DNA from 4 places in the Geodermatophilus sp. SYSU D01180 genome. Region 2 is predicted to be linked to each of the others. Evidence: riboswitches for the same ligand, from Rfam matches in the RefSeq annotation. Region 2 holds a riboswitch; each other region holds the start of a gene.
What was found. A riboswitch is a leader RNA that binds a small molecule or an ion and turns the genes downstream of it on or off. The one in region 2 is predicted to bind cyclic di-AMP.
Positions count from the first base shown of each region.

Region 1: linked by a shared signal. The riboswitch ahead of ACI8AA_RS22945 (C40 family peptidase) and the one ahead of ACI8AA_RS05010 (transglycosylase family protein) in region 2 are both predicted to bind cyclic di-AMP.
Region 3: linked by a shared signal. The riboswitch ahead of ACI8AA_RS17295 (NlpC/P60 family protein) and the one ahead of ACI8AA_RS05010 (transglycosylase family protein) in region 2 are both predicted to bind cyclic di-AMP.
Region 4: linked by a shared signal. The riboswitch ahead of ACI8AA_RS13055 (aggregation-promoting factor C-terminal-like domain-containing protein) and the one ahead of ACI8AA_RS05010 (transglycosylase family protein) in region 2 are both predicted to bind cyclic di-AMP.

Region 1 is NZ_JBJGZH010000043.1:11,822-16,021, reverse strand. Features, by position in the region: gene ACI8AA_RS22950 (hypothetical protein) at 181-501, shown strand; gene ACI8AA_RS22945 (C40 family peptidase) at 671-1,771, opposite strand; cyclic di-AMP (ydaO/yuaA leader) riboswitch at 1,802-1,887, opposite strand; gene ACI8AA_RS22940 (hypothetical protein) at 2,109-2,333, shown strand; partial or broken gene ACI8AA_RS22935 (YhjD/YihY/BrkB family envelope integrity protein) at 2,388-3,206, shown strand; gene ACI8AA_RS22930 (transglycosylase domain-containing protein) at 3,230-4,200, opposite strand, start outside.
Region 2 is NZ_JBJGZH010000003.1:212,276-216,475, reverse strand. Features, by position in the region: gene treY (malto-oligosyltrehalose synthase) at 1-1,968, shown strand, start outside; cyclic di-AMP (ydaO/yuaA leader) riboswitch at 2,216-2,350, shown strand; gene ACI8AA_RS05010 (transglycosylase family protein) at 2,354-2,953, shown strand; gene treZ (malto-oligosyltrehalose trehalohydrolase) at 3,064-4,200, shown strand, end outside.
Region 3 is NZ_JBJGZH010000020.1:25,398-29,597, forward strand. Features, by position in the region: gene ACI8AA_RS17285 (NlpC/P60 family protein) at 1-1,203, shown strand, start outside; gene ACI8AA_RS17290 (hypothetical protein) at 1,314-1,601, shown strand; cyclic di-AMP (ydaO/yuaA leader) riboswitch at 1,761-1,941, shown strand; gene ACI8AA_RS17295 (NlpC/P60 family protein) at 1,958-3,145, shown strand; gene ACI8AA_RS17300 (M48 family metallopeptidase) at 3,311-4,200, shown strand, end outside.
Region 4 is NZ_JBJGZH010000012.1:81,374-85,573, reverse strand. Features, by position in the region: gene ACI8AA_RS13065 (LLM class flavin-dependent oxidoreductase) at 1-759, opposite strand, end outside; gene ACI8AA_RS13060 (hypothetical protein) at 1,030-1,926, shown strand; cyclic di-AMP (ydaO/yuaA leader) riboswitch at 2,078-2,238, shown strand; gene ACI8AA_RS13055 (aggregation-promoting factor C-terminal-like domain-containing protein) at 2,518-3,405, shown strand; gene ACI8AA_RS13050 (class I SAM-dependent methyltransferase) at 3,413-4,072, shown strand; gene ACI8AA_RS13045 (SDR family NAD(P)-dependent oxidoreductase) at 4,096-4,200, shown strand, end outside.

The DNA of each region.
Region 1 (4,200 bases), on a different contig from region 2:
TCCTGCTGCGCCGGATGGCCGGCCTGCGGCCGGACCTGGTCGCCGCGGCCCTGTCCCGGCTGGGCGCGACCCGCGCCGAGGCGCACGCGGCGCACACCCGCTGCTGGGAGGACCCCGTCCCCCTCACGCCTCGCGAGCTCGGCGCGAGCCTCCGGACGGGGCCACGGGCCGGCCGAGCAGGTGGAGGACCGCCGGTTCGGCGACCTGGACCGGGAGGTCCGGCGCTGGCCGCTGCCGCTGTGGCCGCACCTGCGCTGGGAGGTGCTCTCCGCCCCCGGCGGCAGCGTGCTGCACGAGCACCTGGTGCGGGGCCCGGGCTCCCCGGTCCCGCCGGCGGCCGACGGGCGGCTGCGGGTCTGGGAGCACGTGGTGGCCGACGTGGGCGGCCTGCCCGGGGCGCAGGAGGTGGACCCGCGGGTGGTCACCCGCTGGGAGGTGTGCGGCTGCCCTCCGGCGCGACGGCCGCCTTCGTGGGGCCTCCTGCAGCAGGTCCGGACGTGACGGAGCCCCGGCACCCGAGGAAGGGGTGCCGGGGCTCCCGGTAGGTGACGCGCTGGAACGGCCAACCTCCAGGGGCCCGCCGGCCTCGTCCCGGGTCCCGCCCTGAGCCTGCGAAGGGTGGGGAGGACGAGGTCCTTCCACGAGGCGTGGGGGGAAGGGTGGTCCTTCCTCAGCCGATGCGGCGGGCGCCGGCGTAGCCGCCCATCGCGTCGATGCTGGCGACCTTGACGACGTCGCCCGACGTCGGCGCGTGCACCATCTGGCCGTTGCCGATGTAGATGCCGACGTGGCTCACCGGGCTGTAGAAGAAGACCAGGTCACCGGGCTGCAGGTTCGCGCGGGAGACCGCGGTGCCCATCGTCGACTGCATCCTGCTCGAGTGCGGGAGGCTGATCCCCGCGGCCTTGAACGCGTACTGGGTCAGGCCGGAGCAGTCGAAGGCGTCCGGGCCGGCGGCCGCCCACACGTAGGGGTCGCCGCGCTGGGCCATGGCGGTGGAGACCACGGTGCCGGCGACGCCGCTGGCGGGTGCCGGGGCCGCGGCGGGCTCCTCCGCGGAGGTCGTGGGCTCCTCGCGGTCCTCGTCGCGGCTGGCGCGGGAGTCCTCGGCGGCGTGCGCGGCGGCCGCGGCGTCGAGGGCGGCGCGGCGCTCCTCGGCGCTGAGCCGGGCGTAGTCGGCCTGGTAGGCGGCGATCTGCGCCTCGAGGTCGGCCTGCTGGGAGGCGACGGCGTCGTACTGGCGCTGGGCCTCGGAGGCGGCCTCGGCGGCGGCGGCCTGCGCGGCGGTGGCGGTCTCGGTGGCGGCCGCGGCCTGGCCGAGCAGCTCACCCTGGTAGCCGGCGACGCCCTGCAGCAGGGTGACGCGGTTGACGAACTCGTCGGCGTCCGTGCTGGTCAGGAGCGCCTGGAGCGACCCCATGCTGTCGCCGGTGTAGGCCGACCGGGCGATCCCGACCACCTGCCGGCGGGCGGTGTCGACGGCGGCCTGGGCGGTGACCAGCTGAGCGGCGGCGGCGTCCGCGGCGGCCTGCTGGGCGGCGAGCGCCTCGCGGGCCTCGTTGAACTGCTCGGTGACGACCTCGAGGTCGTGGCCCCGGGCGGCGACCAGCTGCGCGGCATCGGCGGCCGTCGTCGGCTCCTCGGCCCCGGCCGGCGCCGGGACGGCACCCAGCCCGAGGCCGATGCCGAGGGCGCCGACGAGGGCGACGGCGGCGCGGCGGCCGCGGCCGGTCGCGGGCATGCCGGGGACGGACGTGCGCAGGGACGCCACGCGGCGGTCTCTCCTTCTCCCAGGCCGCCTACCGGGTTAGCTGACGGGTTCGGGCGTGGAGTCGCCCGGCGCGTGCGGGCACGCGCTACACCCCAGGACTGCGATGGGTCCCCGGCCCGGTCCCCGCGGGAGGGGACCGGCTCGACGGCGTCCGCGGGGTGTCACCCGGACTGGTGACGGAGCGCCCCGTTGGACGTACTGAGCGTAAGGTCCGTGACCGGCGTGTGACAATCACCCCGGTGTAATTACATCAGTCACAAACGGTGAGCGGACGGGTACGGGAGGTTCCCGACCCCCGCCGGTTTGCGCCGCCGCAGGGGCGTGTACCGATTGCTGCATGTCCTCTTCCACGCGGATGCGCCTGGCCCGGCCGCTCGTCGTGCTCGCGCTGTTCGGCTCCCTGGTCGCCTGCGGTGACAACACCGACTTCTCCCGCGGTCCGACCAACTGCGACTCCTCCGGCGAGAACGCCAGCAACGAGAACGACGCCAGCTGCCAGGAGACCGGCCAGAACCCCGGCAACGACGCCCCCACCACCGACGACGCCAGCACCGACGACTGAGCGCCGCCCGGTCCTCGGCGGGCGCCGGGCCGCCCGGACTGGTGGCATGGTCGGGTGAGCCCGGCACGCAGGTGGACGGCGGCCCGGTTGCGGGCCGAGACGCGGACGCTGCTGGCCGGTGCCCGCCGTCTGCTGCAGGGCCGTGACCTCGCGCTGATCGGCGCGGGCCTCACCTTCTACGCCGGCATCGCGGTGGTGCCGCTGGTCCTGGTCTCCGTCCGGCTGACCGCGCTGGCCACCTCGGCCGAGGAGGTCCGCGCGCGCAGCGGGCGGCTGACCGAGCTGCTGCCGGAGTCGCTGGGCGCGCCGGACGCGGTGGCCCGGCTGGTCGACGCCGGCGTCCGGCTGGACCTGCTGGGCTTCGCGCTGGCGTTGCTGCCCCTGTCGCTGTACGGCGAGGGGCTGCGGCGGGCGCTGATGCGGTTCAGCCGGCGGCGGGAGAACCTCACCGGCTGGCGCGGCCGACTGCTCACGCTGCCCCTGGTCGTGGCGACGCCCCTGCTGCTGTACCCGCTGCTGCTGGCCGCCACGGTCATGGCCGACCTGGCCCGCGAGGACGGCGCGGGGCCCGCGGTCGGGCGGTTCGCCGTCGGCTACTACTCGGTGCTGTTCGTGCTCACCGTGCCCATCCTGTGGGGCTACGGCGTGGTGGCCGGCGGCCGGCACCGGTGGGGCGCGCTGGTCAGCGGCGCGCTGTTCACCGCCGCCTGCCTGTCCGGCTTCCTGCAGGGGTTCGTGCTGTTCCTGTCCCTGCCGCTGGACCTGGGCGCGCCCTTCGGCGGCCTGGTCGTCGTCGGCGCGGTGGTCGCCATCGGCCTGTGGCTGTTCCTGCTGCACCTGGTCCTGCTGGCCGGGTGGCTGCTCACCCAGTCCCTCGACGAGCGGCTGGGCCGGCGTCAGGCGTCCGGCCGCCAGGGGGAGCCGGGCGGGGTCTCCGGGGCGGGGGCAGCGGGCGCGGGCGGCGGCGTGGCCGGCGCGGGCGGGGGCGTGGCCGGCGCGGCCGGCGGCTCGGGTGCCGGGGTGGCCGGTGGCGGCGGCTCCGGGGACGGCGGGGGCGGAGGCGGAGGCGACGACGGCGGGGGCGTGCCGGGCGGCGTCGTCCCGGGCGCGGGCGCCGGCTGGGGTGCCGGGTCGGCCGGGGGCGCGGGCTCGGGCGCCGGCTCCACGTAGTCGCTGCCGTTGCTCACCAGGATCGACACCACCTGGCCGGCCACGGCCCGGCCGCCGCGCGGCGGGCTGGTGCCCAGGAGGGCGCCGGCCTGCTCGTCGCTGTCGACGCGCACCGTCCGCGGGGTGAACCCGGCGTCGGCGAGGGTCCGCTCGCAGCCCCGGACGGTGGAGCAGCCGGGCACCGGGCGGGTGTTGCCGTTCTGCACGGTCTGGTCGGCCGGCGGGAACTCGCCGCTCCCGCGCGCGGTCAGGATCGGCTCCATCGCGTCGTGCCAGATGGTGGCGCCCTTGCCGCCGCCGAAGCCGCCGACGTCCTCGTTCCGCTTGGGGTTGAGGACCATGACGCTCGCGGTGATCTCGGGCGTGTAGCCCACGAACGCCACCGAGTAGTTGTCCTGCGAGGTGCCGGTCTTGCCGGCGATCTGGTGGCCGCGGACGTAGGCGCGCGACCCGGTCTGGCCCGGGTTCCCCGGCTCGACGTCCCTGCGCAGCATCTGGTTCATCGTGTTCGCCACGCCCGGCGGGACGGCCTCGGGCGTGCACCGGTCGCCGACCGCCAGCGGCTCGCCGTCGGCGTCCACCGCCGGCTCCCCGTTCTGGTCGAGGACGGCGGTCACCGGGACCACGTCGCACTGCGTGCCGCCGGCGGCGAACGTCGAGTAGGCGCTGGCCAGCGCCAGCGGGCTGGTCGCCTCGG
Region 2 (4,200 bases):
TTCGACGTCGACTGGGACTTCGGCAACGGCCGGATCCGCATCCCGGTGCTGGGCTCGGCCGACGACGTGGAGAAGCTGGAGGTCGTCCCCACCCCCGACGGCACGGCCGAGCTGCGGTACTACGACAACCGCTTCCCGATCGCCCCCGGCACCGGCGAGGGCACCCCGCAGGAGGTGCACGACCGGCAGCACTACGAGCTGGTCGACTGGCGGCGCGCGGACGCCGACCTCAACTACCGGCGGTTCTTCGCCATCAACACCCTCGCCGGGCTGAGGGTGGAGGACCCGGAGGTCTTCCGCGCCACCCACGAGCTGGTGCTGCGGCTGGTCGAGCAGGGCGCCGTCGACGGGCTGCGGATCGACCACCCCGACGGCCTGGCCGACCCCAAGGGCTACCTGGACCGGCTGGCCGAGGCGTCGGGCGGCCGGTGGACGGTGGTCGAGAAGATCCTCGAGCCCGGCGAGGACCTGCCGGAGAGCTGGCGGGCGGCCGGCACCACCGGCTACGACGCGCTGGCCGAGGTCGACGACGTCCTGGTCGACCCGGCCGGCGAGGCGGCGCTGACCGCGCTGGACACCGAGCTGTCCGGCCGGGCGGTCGACTACGGGCAGCTGGTGCACGACTGCAAGCGCGAGGTCACCGACGGGATCCTCGGCTCCGAGGTCGCCCGGCTGGTGCGGGTGATCGGCGAGCTGCCGGGCGTCGACGTCGAGACGGAGGAGGAGGCGCTGGCCGAGCTGCTGGCCAGCTTCTCGGTCTACCGCACCTACCTGCCCGACGGCCGCGAGCACCTCGACGCCGCCGTGGGCGACGTCCGCGACCGCCGTCCCGACCTGGTCGCCGCGGTGGACGCGCTGCACCCGGTGCTGGCGCAGGCCGGCACCGAGGCGGCCACCCGGTTCGAGCAGACCAGCGGCCCGGTGATGGCCAAGGGCGTCGAGGACAGCGCGTACTACCGGTGGGCCCGGTTCGTGGTGCTCAACGAGGTGGGCGGCGACCCGGCGCGCTTCGGCAGCACCCCGGGGGAGTTCCACGAGGCGCAGGCGCGGCGGCTGGAGCGCAAGCCCGAGTCGATGACGACGCTGACCACGCACGACACCAAGCGCAGCGAGGACACCCGGGCCCGCCTGGCCGTCCTCGCCGAGGTGCCGACCGAGTGGGCGGACCTGGTCCGCGGCTGGCTGTCCCGCCACCCGCTGCCCGACCGGCCGCTGGCGCACCTGGTGTGGCAGAACCTGGTCGGCGCCTGGCCGCTGTCCCGCGAGCGGGCGCACGCCTACGCCGAGAAGGCCGCCCGCGAGGCCGGGCAGTCGACGACGTGGACCGACGTCGACGAGGCGTTCGAGGCGCAGCTGCACGCGATGGTCGACGCCGCCTTCGACGACGAGGCCACGAACCGCGAGGTCGAGGCGTTCGTCGCGCGGATCACCCCGGCCGGCCGGTCCAACGGGCTGGCGCAGAAACTGCTGCAGCTGACGATGCCCGGCGTCCCGGACGTCTACCAGGGCACCGAGCTGTGGGACCACTCCCTGGTCGACCCCGACAACCGCCGCCCGGTCGACTACGACGAGCGGCGCGCGCTGCTGGCCCGGCTCGACGGCGGGGAGGTGCCCGACGTCGACGAGACCGGCGCGGCCAAGCTGCTCGTCGTCTCGCGGGCGCTGCGGCTGCGGCGGGACGACCCCGGGCTGTTCACCGGCTACACCCCGGTGGCGGCCACCGGGTCCGCCGCGCAGCACGTCGTCGCCTTCGACCGTGGGTCCGGAGAGCGGGACGGCGCGGTGACGGTGGCGACACGGCTGCCGGTCGCGCTGGCCACCACCGGCTGGGGCGACACCGCGCTGGCGCTCCCGACCGGCGGGTGGCGCGACGTGCTCACCGGCACGCGGGTCGTCTCCCACGCCGGCGGCGCGCCCGTGGGGGAACTGCTCGCCCGGCTGCCGGTGGCCCTGCTCGTCCGGGAGTGAGACGGAGGTCACGGCGGCGCCGGCCGGCGCCGCCGTGACCTGCGACTCCCCCCGGCCGCCGGGCGCGGGCCGCCGCGGGGACGCCGGGCGACACGCCGTGACGGGTGGGGCGGGTGTGCCGTCTCGTGATGCGGCCGTTACCTTTGCCCCGCACGCGGGTCCATGACAGCCGCGTGCCGGAGCCGGTCCGCCGAACCCCGTCCGCCGGGCTCCGTTCCTCCTGCACAGCCAGGACGGGGGTGGGGGACCCACTTCGGCGCCTGCACCGCGGTCACGGGGGGACCGGACGCAGCGCCTCGGGGTGAAGCCGCACGTCGTGCGGCCGGGGCACCGATCGCTCCGAACCCGACAGCTCACCTCGCAGGCGGCGGATCGGAGATCCCCCATGCGCACGTCCACGTCCCTGCTCCGCCGTGCCCTCGTGACGACCGGCGTGGCCGCGGCCGCGATCGGCGTCGCCGCCGGCCCGGCCTCGGCCGCCGCCCCCAACGACTGGGACGCCGTCGCCCAGTGCGAGTCCAGCGGCAACTGGAGCATCAACACCGGCAACGGCTACTACGGCGGCCTGCAGTTCAGCCAGTCCACCTGGGCGGCCTTCGGCGGCACCGAGTACGCCGCGCGCGCCGACCTGGCCACCAAGGCGCAGCAGATCGCCGTCGCCGAGCGCACGCTCGACGTCCAGGGCCCGGGTGCCTGGCCCACCTGCGGCAAGGGCCTGAACCCGGACGCCCCGGAGGCCGGCTCGCCGGCCGCCGAGCCCGCCGCCGCTCCCGCCGCGGCCGAGCCCGCCCCGGCCGCCCGGGCCGGGGAGTCCGCCGCCGGGGCCTCCGGCGGCTCGTACACCGTCCGGTCCGGCGACACGCTGGGCAAGATCGCCCGAGCCCAGGGCGTCGAGGGCGGCTGGAAGGCCCTCTGGTCGGCCAACAGCGGCACGGTCAGCAACCCGGACGAGATCTACGTCGGGCAGCTGCTGCAGCTGCCGTGACCCGGGGCGGCGGCCGGGGGACCCGCTCCCCCGGCCGCCGCTCGCGGTTGACCCGGCCCGCAGCGGGCAAGAGGGACCGGTCAGCCGCACTACCGCTGGGAGGCCCCCGCATGTCCGCACCCGTCGAGTTCGCCGTCTGGGCGCCCGTGCCCGAGCGCGTGCGCCTGCAGGTCGACGGCACGGTGCACGACATGCGCCGCGACGACGCCGGCTGGTGGCGGGCCGAGGCCGAGGCCGGCCCGGAGTCCGACTACGGCTACCTGCTCGGCGACGACGACACCCCCCGCCCCGACCCGCGCTCGCGCCGGCAGCCCGACGGCGTGCACGGGCTGTCCCGCCGGTTCGACCCGTCGGCCTACACGTGGGGCGACACCGCCTGGACCGGGCGCCCGCTGGCCGGCGGCGTCGTCTACGAGCTGCACGTCGGCACGTTCACGCCCGAGGGCACCCTCGACTCGGCCATCGACCGGCTCGGGCACCTCGCCGACCTCGGCGTCGACTTCGTCGAGCTGCTGCCGGTCAACGGCTTCGACGGCACGCACAACTGGGGCTACGACGGCGTGCTCTGGTACACGGTGCAGGAGAGCTACGGCGGCCCCGCGGCCTACCAGCGGTTCGTCGACGCCTGCCACCAGCGCGGGATCGGCGTCATCCAGGACGTCGTCTACAACCACCTCGGCCCGTCGGGCAACTACCTGCCGCTGTTCATGCCGGTCTTCTCGGAGGGCGGCGCGAACACCTGGGGCGAGTCGGTCAACCTGTCCGGGCCGGACTCCGACGAGGTCCGCCGCTACGTCCTGGACAACGCCCTGATGTGGCTGCGCGACATGCACGTCGACGGGCTGCGGCTCGACGCCGTCCACGCCCTGGTCGACGAGCGCGCCACCCACGTGCTCGAGGAGATGGCGCAGGAGGTCGACCGGCTCTCGGTCGCCGTCGGCCGGCCGCTCACGCTGATCGCCGAGAGCGACCTCAACGACCCCCGGATGGTCACCCCGCGGGTGGCCGGCGGCACCGGCATCCACGCGCAGTGGAGCGACGACTTCCACCACGCGCTGCACGCGACGCTCACCGGCGAGGGCCAGGGCTACTACGGCGACTTCGCCGAGGCCGGTCTCGCCGGGCTGGCCAAGACCCTCACCGGCGCCTTCTTCCACGACGGCACGTGGTCGAGTTTCCGCCGCCGCTCGCACGGCCGGCCGGTGGACACCGCGCGGCTGCCGGGGTGGAAGTTCCTCGGCTACCTG
Region 3 (4,200 bases), on a different contig from region 2:
GCGCGGCAGCGGGCCGACCGGCTGGCCGCGGAGGTGGCCGACCTCGAGGCCGCCGCCGACGCGGTGACCGCGGAGCTCGACGTCGCGCTCGGCGACGTCGACCGGCAGCTGTCGGACCTGCAGCGCCAGCAGGTCGACGTCGACACCCAGACGGCGGCCAACTGGCGGGCCTACCTCGGCCAGCTGCGCGATGCCGGGGTGGCCGCGCCGCCGGCGGCCGAGCTGCTCGACCCCGTGCGGGGCCTGCCCGCAGGGCTCACCCCGGTCGGCGCAGCCGCCGGTGGCGCCCAGCGCGGCGCCGCGCAGCTGCCCCGCCAGCCGGTGTCGCTGCTCGTGCTGCCGGCGGAGACGCTGGCCGCGGTCACCGCGGCCATGGACGCCCTCGGCCGGCCGTACGCGCCGGGGACGGCCGGCCCGGACTCCTGGGACTGCGGCTCGCTGGTCTCCGCCGTCTACCGCGGCGCCGGCATCGACCTGCCCGGCGACCAGGCCGGCCTGTTCGCGGTCACCACGCCCGTCGACCTGGCCGACGTCCTGCCCGGCGACCTGGTCTTCCTCGGCACCCCCGAGTCGGGGCTGGGGCACGTGGGGATCGCGCTGGACGCGCAGACCATGCTCGCCGCCGACGCGCGGGCCGGCGCCGTCGTCGTCCGCCGGCTGCCCGCCGACCAGGTGGTCCACGTCGGGCGGCCGAGCCTCGGCCCGCGGCCGGAGGTGCCCGCCCCCGGCCCGGCCGGCGGCGCCCTGCGGGTCGAGTGCGGCAACACCGTCTACCCCCCGAGCTTCGACGGCGCCCGCGCCTGGGGCGGCTACCCCAACGGCCTCATCCCGCCGAGCGCGCTGTGCCCGATCGGGGTGGGCGGCCACTCGCTGCGCTGCGACGCCGCGGCGGCCTGGCGGGCGATGAGCGCGGCCTACGCGTCGGTGTTCGGGCGGCCGATGTGCATCACCGACTCCTACCGCACCTACGCCGGCCAGGTCCGCCTGTACGGGGAGAAGCCGGCGCTGGCCGCGGTCCCGGGCACCAGCAACCACGGCTGGGGGCTGGCGGTCGACCTGTGCGGCGGCATCGACGGCTTCGGCACGCCGCAGTACGCGTGGATGGTCGCCAACGCCGGCCGGTTCGGGTGGCTGCACCCGACCTGGGCCGACCCGGGCAACGGCCGCGAGGAGCCCTGGCACTGGGAGTACGCGGGCAGCTGAGCCGGGACTGTCGGTGGCCGTCCCTAGCGTGCCGGCCAACCGACAGGGAGACCCGTCCCGACCGCGGCCCGGCACCGGGCGGCGCGGCCGGGGCACGGAGGGACACGGCCATGCTCATCGACTGCGACTCGTGCACCGCGCGCGGCGCCGGCTGCGCCGACTGCGTCGTCACCGCCCTGCTGGGCGCCCCGCCCGCGGAGCGGGACACCGGGCCCGTGCTGCTGCCGGTGCCCCCGGTCCCGGCGGCCCGGACGGCCGACGGCGCCCTGCCGCGCCCGGGCGTCGTCGTGGAGCTCGACGACGTCGAGCGGCGGGCCGTGCGGGCGCTGGCCGAGGGCGGCCTGGTGCCGCCGCTGCGGCACCGGCCCTCGCGTGACGGGCGCCGGCGCACGGGCTGACCGGCGAGGGGCCACCCGAAACGGGTACGTACCGGAGTGGCGCGGCTGCTGACCGTGTGTGTTCTCACAGTCCACGCACCCCCCGTTTGTCACAACTGCATCACGTCCGTACTGTGGCGCCGTCCGGCCGGGTGGTCGTCACCCGACGCAGGGTGACCTCGGCCGACACCGCCGAGTCACCGGACGCCCTCCCCGGAGGTGCGCGAGGTGAGCCGGGGACCCACCGCAGCACTGGGGTGAGTTCTCGTGCGCGCCGGTCCCGACCGGGGCGCGGAGATAGGGCACGTCTTCCCAGCCCGAACCCGTCAGCTAACTCGGTAGGCGGTTGCTGAGGAAGAAACGGAGAGCCGCCGCCCGTGGCGACCCCCCGCCCCGCCCTGGGGCATGCACGCGAGAAGTCCACATCGGCCACCCGCACCGCCGGTCCGCACCGCCCGTCGCGGGCCCGCCACCTCGGCCGGGTCACCCTCGTCGGCACCACCGCCGCGCTGACCCTCACCCTGCTGTCCGGCACCGCGGCCGCCGACCCCGAGCGGGCCGGCACCCCGGAGCAGGCCGCCCAGCTCGCCGCCGAGGCCGGTCACCGGCTCGAGGTCGTCACCGAGCAGGTCAACGAGGCCCGCGAGGTCCTCGCCCAGCAGCGGGCCGCCGCCGACGAGGCCGACCGGGCCGCCGCCGAGGCGCAGGGCCAGCTGCAGGAGCTCGACGGCCAGATCCGCCAGGTGGCCCGCAGCGCCTACACCGCCGGCAACGGCGACGGCTTCGCCGGGCTCGACCTGCTGATGACCAGCGACTCCGCCGAGGACTTCGTCGCGTCGCTGGCCACCCTCGGCCAGATCGCCGACCACACCACCTCGGTCCTCGACCGGGTCAACGAGGCGGCCGCCGCCGCCCGGCAGGCGCAGGCCGACGCCGAGGCCGCCGAGGCCGAGGCGCAGCGCACCCTCGACGACCTGAGCGCCCAGGAGGCGCAGCTCCAGGACGACATCGCCGACTACCAGGCGCAGTTCGCCGCGCTCACCGAGGCGCAGCGGCAGGCGGCGCTCGCCGCGCAGGAGGCCGGCCTGGCCGCCGGCGCGCAGGCCGACGAGGACACCGGCGGCGAGCCGGGCGGCGAGGGCGCGCCCGCCGCCGCGGGCACGCAGGCCGCGGCCCCCGCACCGGCCCCGGCGCCGTCGGCGGTCGGCGGCAGCGGTGCCGCGCAGACCGCGGTGCAGACGGCGCTGGCCCAGGTGGGCGACCCCTACGTGTGGGGCGCCGGCGGGCCGAACGCCTTCGACTGCTCGGGCCTGACCCAGTACGCCTACGCGGCGGCCGGGATCAGCCTCCCGCACTCCAGCAGCATGCAGTCGCGCATGGGCACCGCCGTCTCGCGCGCGGACCTGCAGCCGGGCGACCTGATCTTCTACTACAGCCCGGTCAGCCACGTCTCGATGTACATCGGCAACGGCCAGATGGTGCACGCCTCCACGTCGGGGCAGCCGGTGAAGGTCGTGTCGGTCGACTCGATGGGCGGCATCACCGCGATGCGCCGCATCGCCTGAGGAAGGACCTCCCTGCCCCCCACCGCTCGCGAGCTCGCGGCGGGACCCTGCAGGGAGGCCGTTCCATCACGTCGCCGGGGCCGGTGACCCGTCCGGGTCGCCGGCCCTCGGCGTCCGTGGAGGGAGACCCCGGTGCGGCGCCGGCGCGCGCCTAGGATCGGCCGGGTGAGCAGGGCGGGCGGGACGAGCACCCGCCCCGGCCCCGCGGCCACCCGGCCCGACCGCACCGGCTCCCGCCGGGCCGCGCTGCTGGTCGCGCTCGTGCTCGGCGCGGCGCTCGTCGTCGTCATCGCGCTCCGCACGCCCTGGACGCTGCTGCCCACCCCGCCCGGCGGCGCGTCCCCGGTCACCGACGACGCCGGGCTGCCCGCCGAGGTCGTCCGCCGCGCCGAGGCCCTCGCCGCCGACATCCGGCCCGCGTCGCTGACCAACCTGGTGCTCGGGCTCGCGGTCTCGGCGCTGCTCGGCCTCACCCGCCTGGGCAGCCGGCTGGTCACCGCGGTCGGCCGGGCGGGCGGCCGCCGCTGGCCGCTCACCGTGCTGCTGGGCGCGGTCGCGCTGGTCGTCGTCGGCCGGCTGGTGACGCTGCCGATCTCCGCCTACGGCGAGGTGGTGCGGCACCGCTACGGGCTGTCCACGCGCTCCTGGCCCCTGTGGCTGCGCGACGTCGCGGTCTCCACGGCCATCGACGCCGGGCTCACCGCCCTCGGCCTGCTCGTGCTCGTCGCGCTGGCCCGCCGCGCGCCCCGCACGTGGTGGGCCTGGGCGGCCGGCGGCGCGGCCGCGCTGGTCGTCGCCGGCTCCTTCCTCTACCCGGTGGTCATCGAGCCGGCGTTCAACAGCTTCACGCCGCTGCCGGCCGGCGAGCTGCGCACCGACCTGCTGCGGCTGGCCGAGGAGAGCGGCTCCCCGGTCGAGGACGTCCTGGTCGCCGACGCGTCCCGGCGGACGACGTCGCTCAACGCCTACGTGTCCGGGTTCGGCTCGACCCGCCGGGTGGTCCTCTACGACACCCTGCTGGCCGACGTCCCCCCGGAGGAGATCGAGTCGATCGT
Region 4 (4,200 bases), on a different contig from region 2:
CCGGAACTCGGCGACGGCGTCCTGGCTGTTCCGGCGCATGAACACCTGCCCGCCGAGGCCGACGATCGCCTGGTCGGCGGCACCGTGGCCGTGGTGCTCGAACCGGGACCGGTAGAACGCCACCATCCGCTGGGTGTGCTCCTTCGGCCAGAAGATGTGGTTGTGGAAGAAGCCGTCGCCGTAGTAGGCGGCCTGCTCGGCGATCTGCGGGGAGCGGATCGAGCCGTGCCACACGAACGGCGGGACGCCGTCCAGCGGCCGCGGGGTGGAGGTGAAGCCCTGCAGCGGGGTGCGGAACCGGCCCTGCCAGTCCACGACCTCCTCGTCCCACAGCCGGCGCAGCAGCGCGTAGTTCTCCACCGCCAGCGGGATGCCGTTGCGGATGTCCTGGCCGAACCACGGGTAGACCGGGCCGGTGTTGCCGCGGCCCATCATCAGGTCGACGCGGCCGTCGGCCAGGTGCTGCAGCATCGCGTAGTCCTCGGCGATCTTCACCGGGTCGTTGGTGGTGATCAGCGTGGTCGACGTCGACAGCTGCAGCCGGGAGGTCTGCGCCGCGACGTAGGCCAGCGTGGTCGTGGGGGAGGACGAGAAGAACGGAGGGTTGTGGTGCTCGCCGAGCGCGAACACGTCGAGGCCCACCTCCTCGGCCTTCTTCGCGATGGTGACGACGGCCTTGATCCGCTCCGCCTCGCTCGGCGTCCGCCCCGTCGTCGGGTCGGTCGTGACGTCGCTGACCGTGAAGACCCCGAACTGCATCTCGCGCTCCAAGTGGTTGAGAGTGCAACTACTGTACCGGGCCCAACGACCGGTCCCCGCCGGACATTCCCGCCCGGCCCGTGACCGTACTGAGACCAATCGACCGCACACGGTGACCGGCCCGGCACGTCCGGGCGCGACCGGTCCGGAGGCCTTCCGCGGGTCCGTGTCGGCCCGCTCGGCCGCACCCGGCGGGTGCGAGTCTGTGATCACCCCCACCGGCGCGCCGGCGGGGGACCGGATCGGACGGCGCACCGAGGGGGAACCGGGATGTCGCTGCGGGGACAGGGAGCTGCTCCGGACGGGGCCGCGGACGGCACCGCGGAACCGCCCCCGGGACGCGGGCTCGACGGCCTGCTGGGCACCGGGCCGGTGTTCACCGGGGCGGTGCGCGGCTACGACCGCCTGCAGGTCGACGACTACGTCGCCTGGGCGGAGACCGAGCTCCTGGTCCTGCGCCGGGAGAACGAGCACCTGCTCAGCCGCTACGCCGCCGCCTCGGCCGAGCTGCAGAACGCCCGCCGCCGGCTCGCGCAGCTGGTCCGCGAGCGGCAGAGCCTGCCCGGCCCCGAGGACGCCGCGGCGATGATGCGCCGGGCCGAGGAGGCGGCCGCCGCGCTGACCGCCGCCGCCGAGGAGGAGGCGCAGCGCATCCGCGCCGAGGCGGCCACCGAGGCGCAGGCCCGGCTGTCCGGGGTGGCCGAGATGCGCGAGGCGGTCCTCGCCGCCCGCGAGCAGACCCGCAGCGAGGCCGCCGCGATCCTGGAGGCCGCGCGCCGCGAGGCGGCCCGGCTGGAGGAGGGGGCCGCCGCCGAGCGCGCGCGGCGGGACCGCGAGGCGGCCGAGGCGCGGGCGCGGGCCGACGCCGAGGCGCTCGCGCGCCGGTCCGCCGTCGAGGCGGAGCTCGGGCCCCTGCGCGACGAGCGCGACCGGGCGCGCGACTGGCTGCGCCTGCTGACCGGGCAGCTAGACGAGGCGCTCGCCGTCGTCGCCGGGGTCGTGCCCGACGACGTCCCCGCCCTCGGCGACAAGCGGGGGCTGGCCCGCCTCGGGGAGCCCGCCGGTGACCCCCGCGCGGGGTCGCGTCCGGCGCCGTCCGGGACGGACGTGTCCGACGTGACACCGCTGCACGGGCCCGGCCGGGCCGAGGTCGCGGCGGCCTCCTGACCAGCGGCGACGCGGGAGCGGGATCCGGTACGGCGGGGTCCGCCCCACGCGTCACGGCCGCACCACCGGCCACGGCGGTTGTCACGAACCGATAACGACCGTACGGTGGCTCGCGTCCGGCAGGTCGTCAGGTCCCCGTCCCGGGGAGCCCGGCCGGACGCCGCCGAGTCGTGTCCGCACCCGTGGACGCGAGCCGGGGACCCACCGCAGTACTGGGGTGAATCGCGCCCGCCGAGCTCCGGCCCGGCGCGCGTAGGGCTCCTTCCCGCCCGAACCCGTCAGCTAACTCGGTAGGCGGCTCACGGAAGAAACGGAGAGTCCCCGCATGCCCCGCCTCCGGGCCGAAGCGGCCCGCAGGTGCAGCTGCCCGCGCGCACACCGCGCTCCCGCGTCCGCCTGACGCCTGCTGCCCCTGCCCTGCCGCTCCCTGCGACGACGTCGCCGGGGACCCCGTAGTCCGCGACACCCGTAGACCCGCGCCGCACCCGCATGCCCGGAGTCCGCCTCCGGGCCGCTGCCGCGCGCACTCTCCCTCGGAGCCCTCACCCCCTCATGTCCCGCCACGTCCCGAACACGCCTGCCGACGCCCCCGTGACCGTCGAGCTCGCCACTCCCGACACCGCCACCCGCGAGCTGCCCGCGCTCGCGGACGCCGCCGAGCCGGCCGCCGAGGCCCCCGCCCGCCGGCGCCTGTTCCGCCGCGGCAGCCCGCCGCTGGGCCCGCGCCGCCCGGCCCTCCTGCTCGGCGCCGCGGCCGCCGGCGCGCTGATCGTGGGCGTCGTCTCCACCAGCGGCCCGGCCGCCTCCGCCGGCACCGACACCGCCGGCACCGCCGGCCCCGCGGTCAGCGTCGCCGACGAGCTCGGCATCCCGCAGCAGCAGGCCGCCGAGCAGGCCCCGGCCACCCCCGACCTGACGTCGCTGGCCGACGTCGCCGCCTCGCGCGCCGAGCGCAGCGCGCAGGAGGCCGGCGCCGCCCACGCGCAGCTCGCCGCCGAGCAGGCCGAGCGTGACCGCCTGGCCGCCGAGGCCGAGGCCGCCCGCGTCGCCGCCGAGCAGGAGGCCGCCCGCGTCGCCGCCGAGCAGGAGGCCGCCCGCCAGGCCGCCGAGGCGCAGGCCGCCGCCGAGGCCGCCGCCGCGCAGCAGGCCGCCGAGGAGCAGGCCGCCGAGGAGGCCGCGCCGGCCGCGCCGTCCGGTTCCTTCAAGGACTACGCGATGAGCAAGGTCGGCAGCGGCGAGCAGTTCTCCTGCCTGGAGAAGCTGTGGGGCAAGGAGAGCGGCTGGAACCCCAACGCCCAGAACCCCACCAGCACCGCCTACGGCATCCCGCAGTTCCTGGACTCCACCTGGGCCAGCACCGGGATCGCCAAGACCTCCGACGGCTACCGCCAGATCGACGCCGGCCTGATCTACATCGAGCAGCGCTACGGCACGCCGTGCGACGCCTGGGCGCACTCGCAGGCGACCGGCTGGTACTGATCCCCAGGTGAACCAGCGAGGGCCGGCCACCCGGGTGGTGCCCGCGGGCTTCGTCCGCGCGCACACCCAGGTGCGCCGGCCCTCGCTCGTCCCCGAGGTGCGGTTGCACGTCGCCGACGACGTCGTCGCCCTGTGGGAGGCGATGGAGACCGCGGCCGGCGGGGCGGGGGAGGAGCCGCCGTTCTGGGCGGCCGCATGGCCCGGCGGGCAGGCACTGGCCCGCCACCTGCTCGACGCGCCCGCCACCGTCGCCGGCCGCACGGTGCTCGACCTCGGGTCGGGCAGCGGCCTGGTGGCCGTCGCCGCCGTCCTCGCCGGCGCCCGGTGGGTGCTGGCCAGCGACGTCGACCCGTTCTCCCGGACGGCGGTCGGCGTCAACGCCGGCCTCAACGGCGTCGCGGGGATCGGCGTCACCGGCGACGTCCTGGACCGCGAGCCGCCGGCCGTCGACGTCGTCGTCGCCGGGGACGTCTGCTACGACCGGGCGATGACCGAGCGGGTGCTGCCCTTCCTCGACCGGGCGCGGGCGCGCGGCTGCGAGGTGCTGGTCGGCGACCCCGGCCGCCCCTACCTGCCGCACGAGCGGCTGGAGCCCGCCGCCGTGTACGAGGTCCCCGAGACCGAGGGGCCCGGGCTGCGCCGGACGACGGTGTGGCGGCTGCCCTGAGGGGCGCCGGATACGGTCGCCGCGTGCGCCCCTACGCCTTCACCGGTACCGCCGTCGTCACCGGGGCGGCCAGCGGCATCGGCGCCGCGCTCGCCCCGCGGCTGGCCGCCCGCGGCACGGACCTCGTG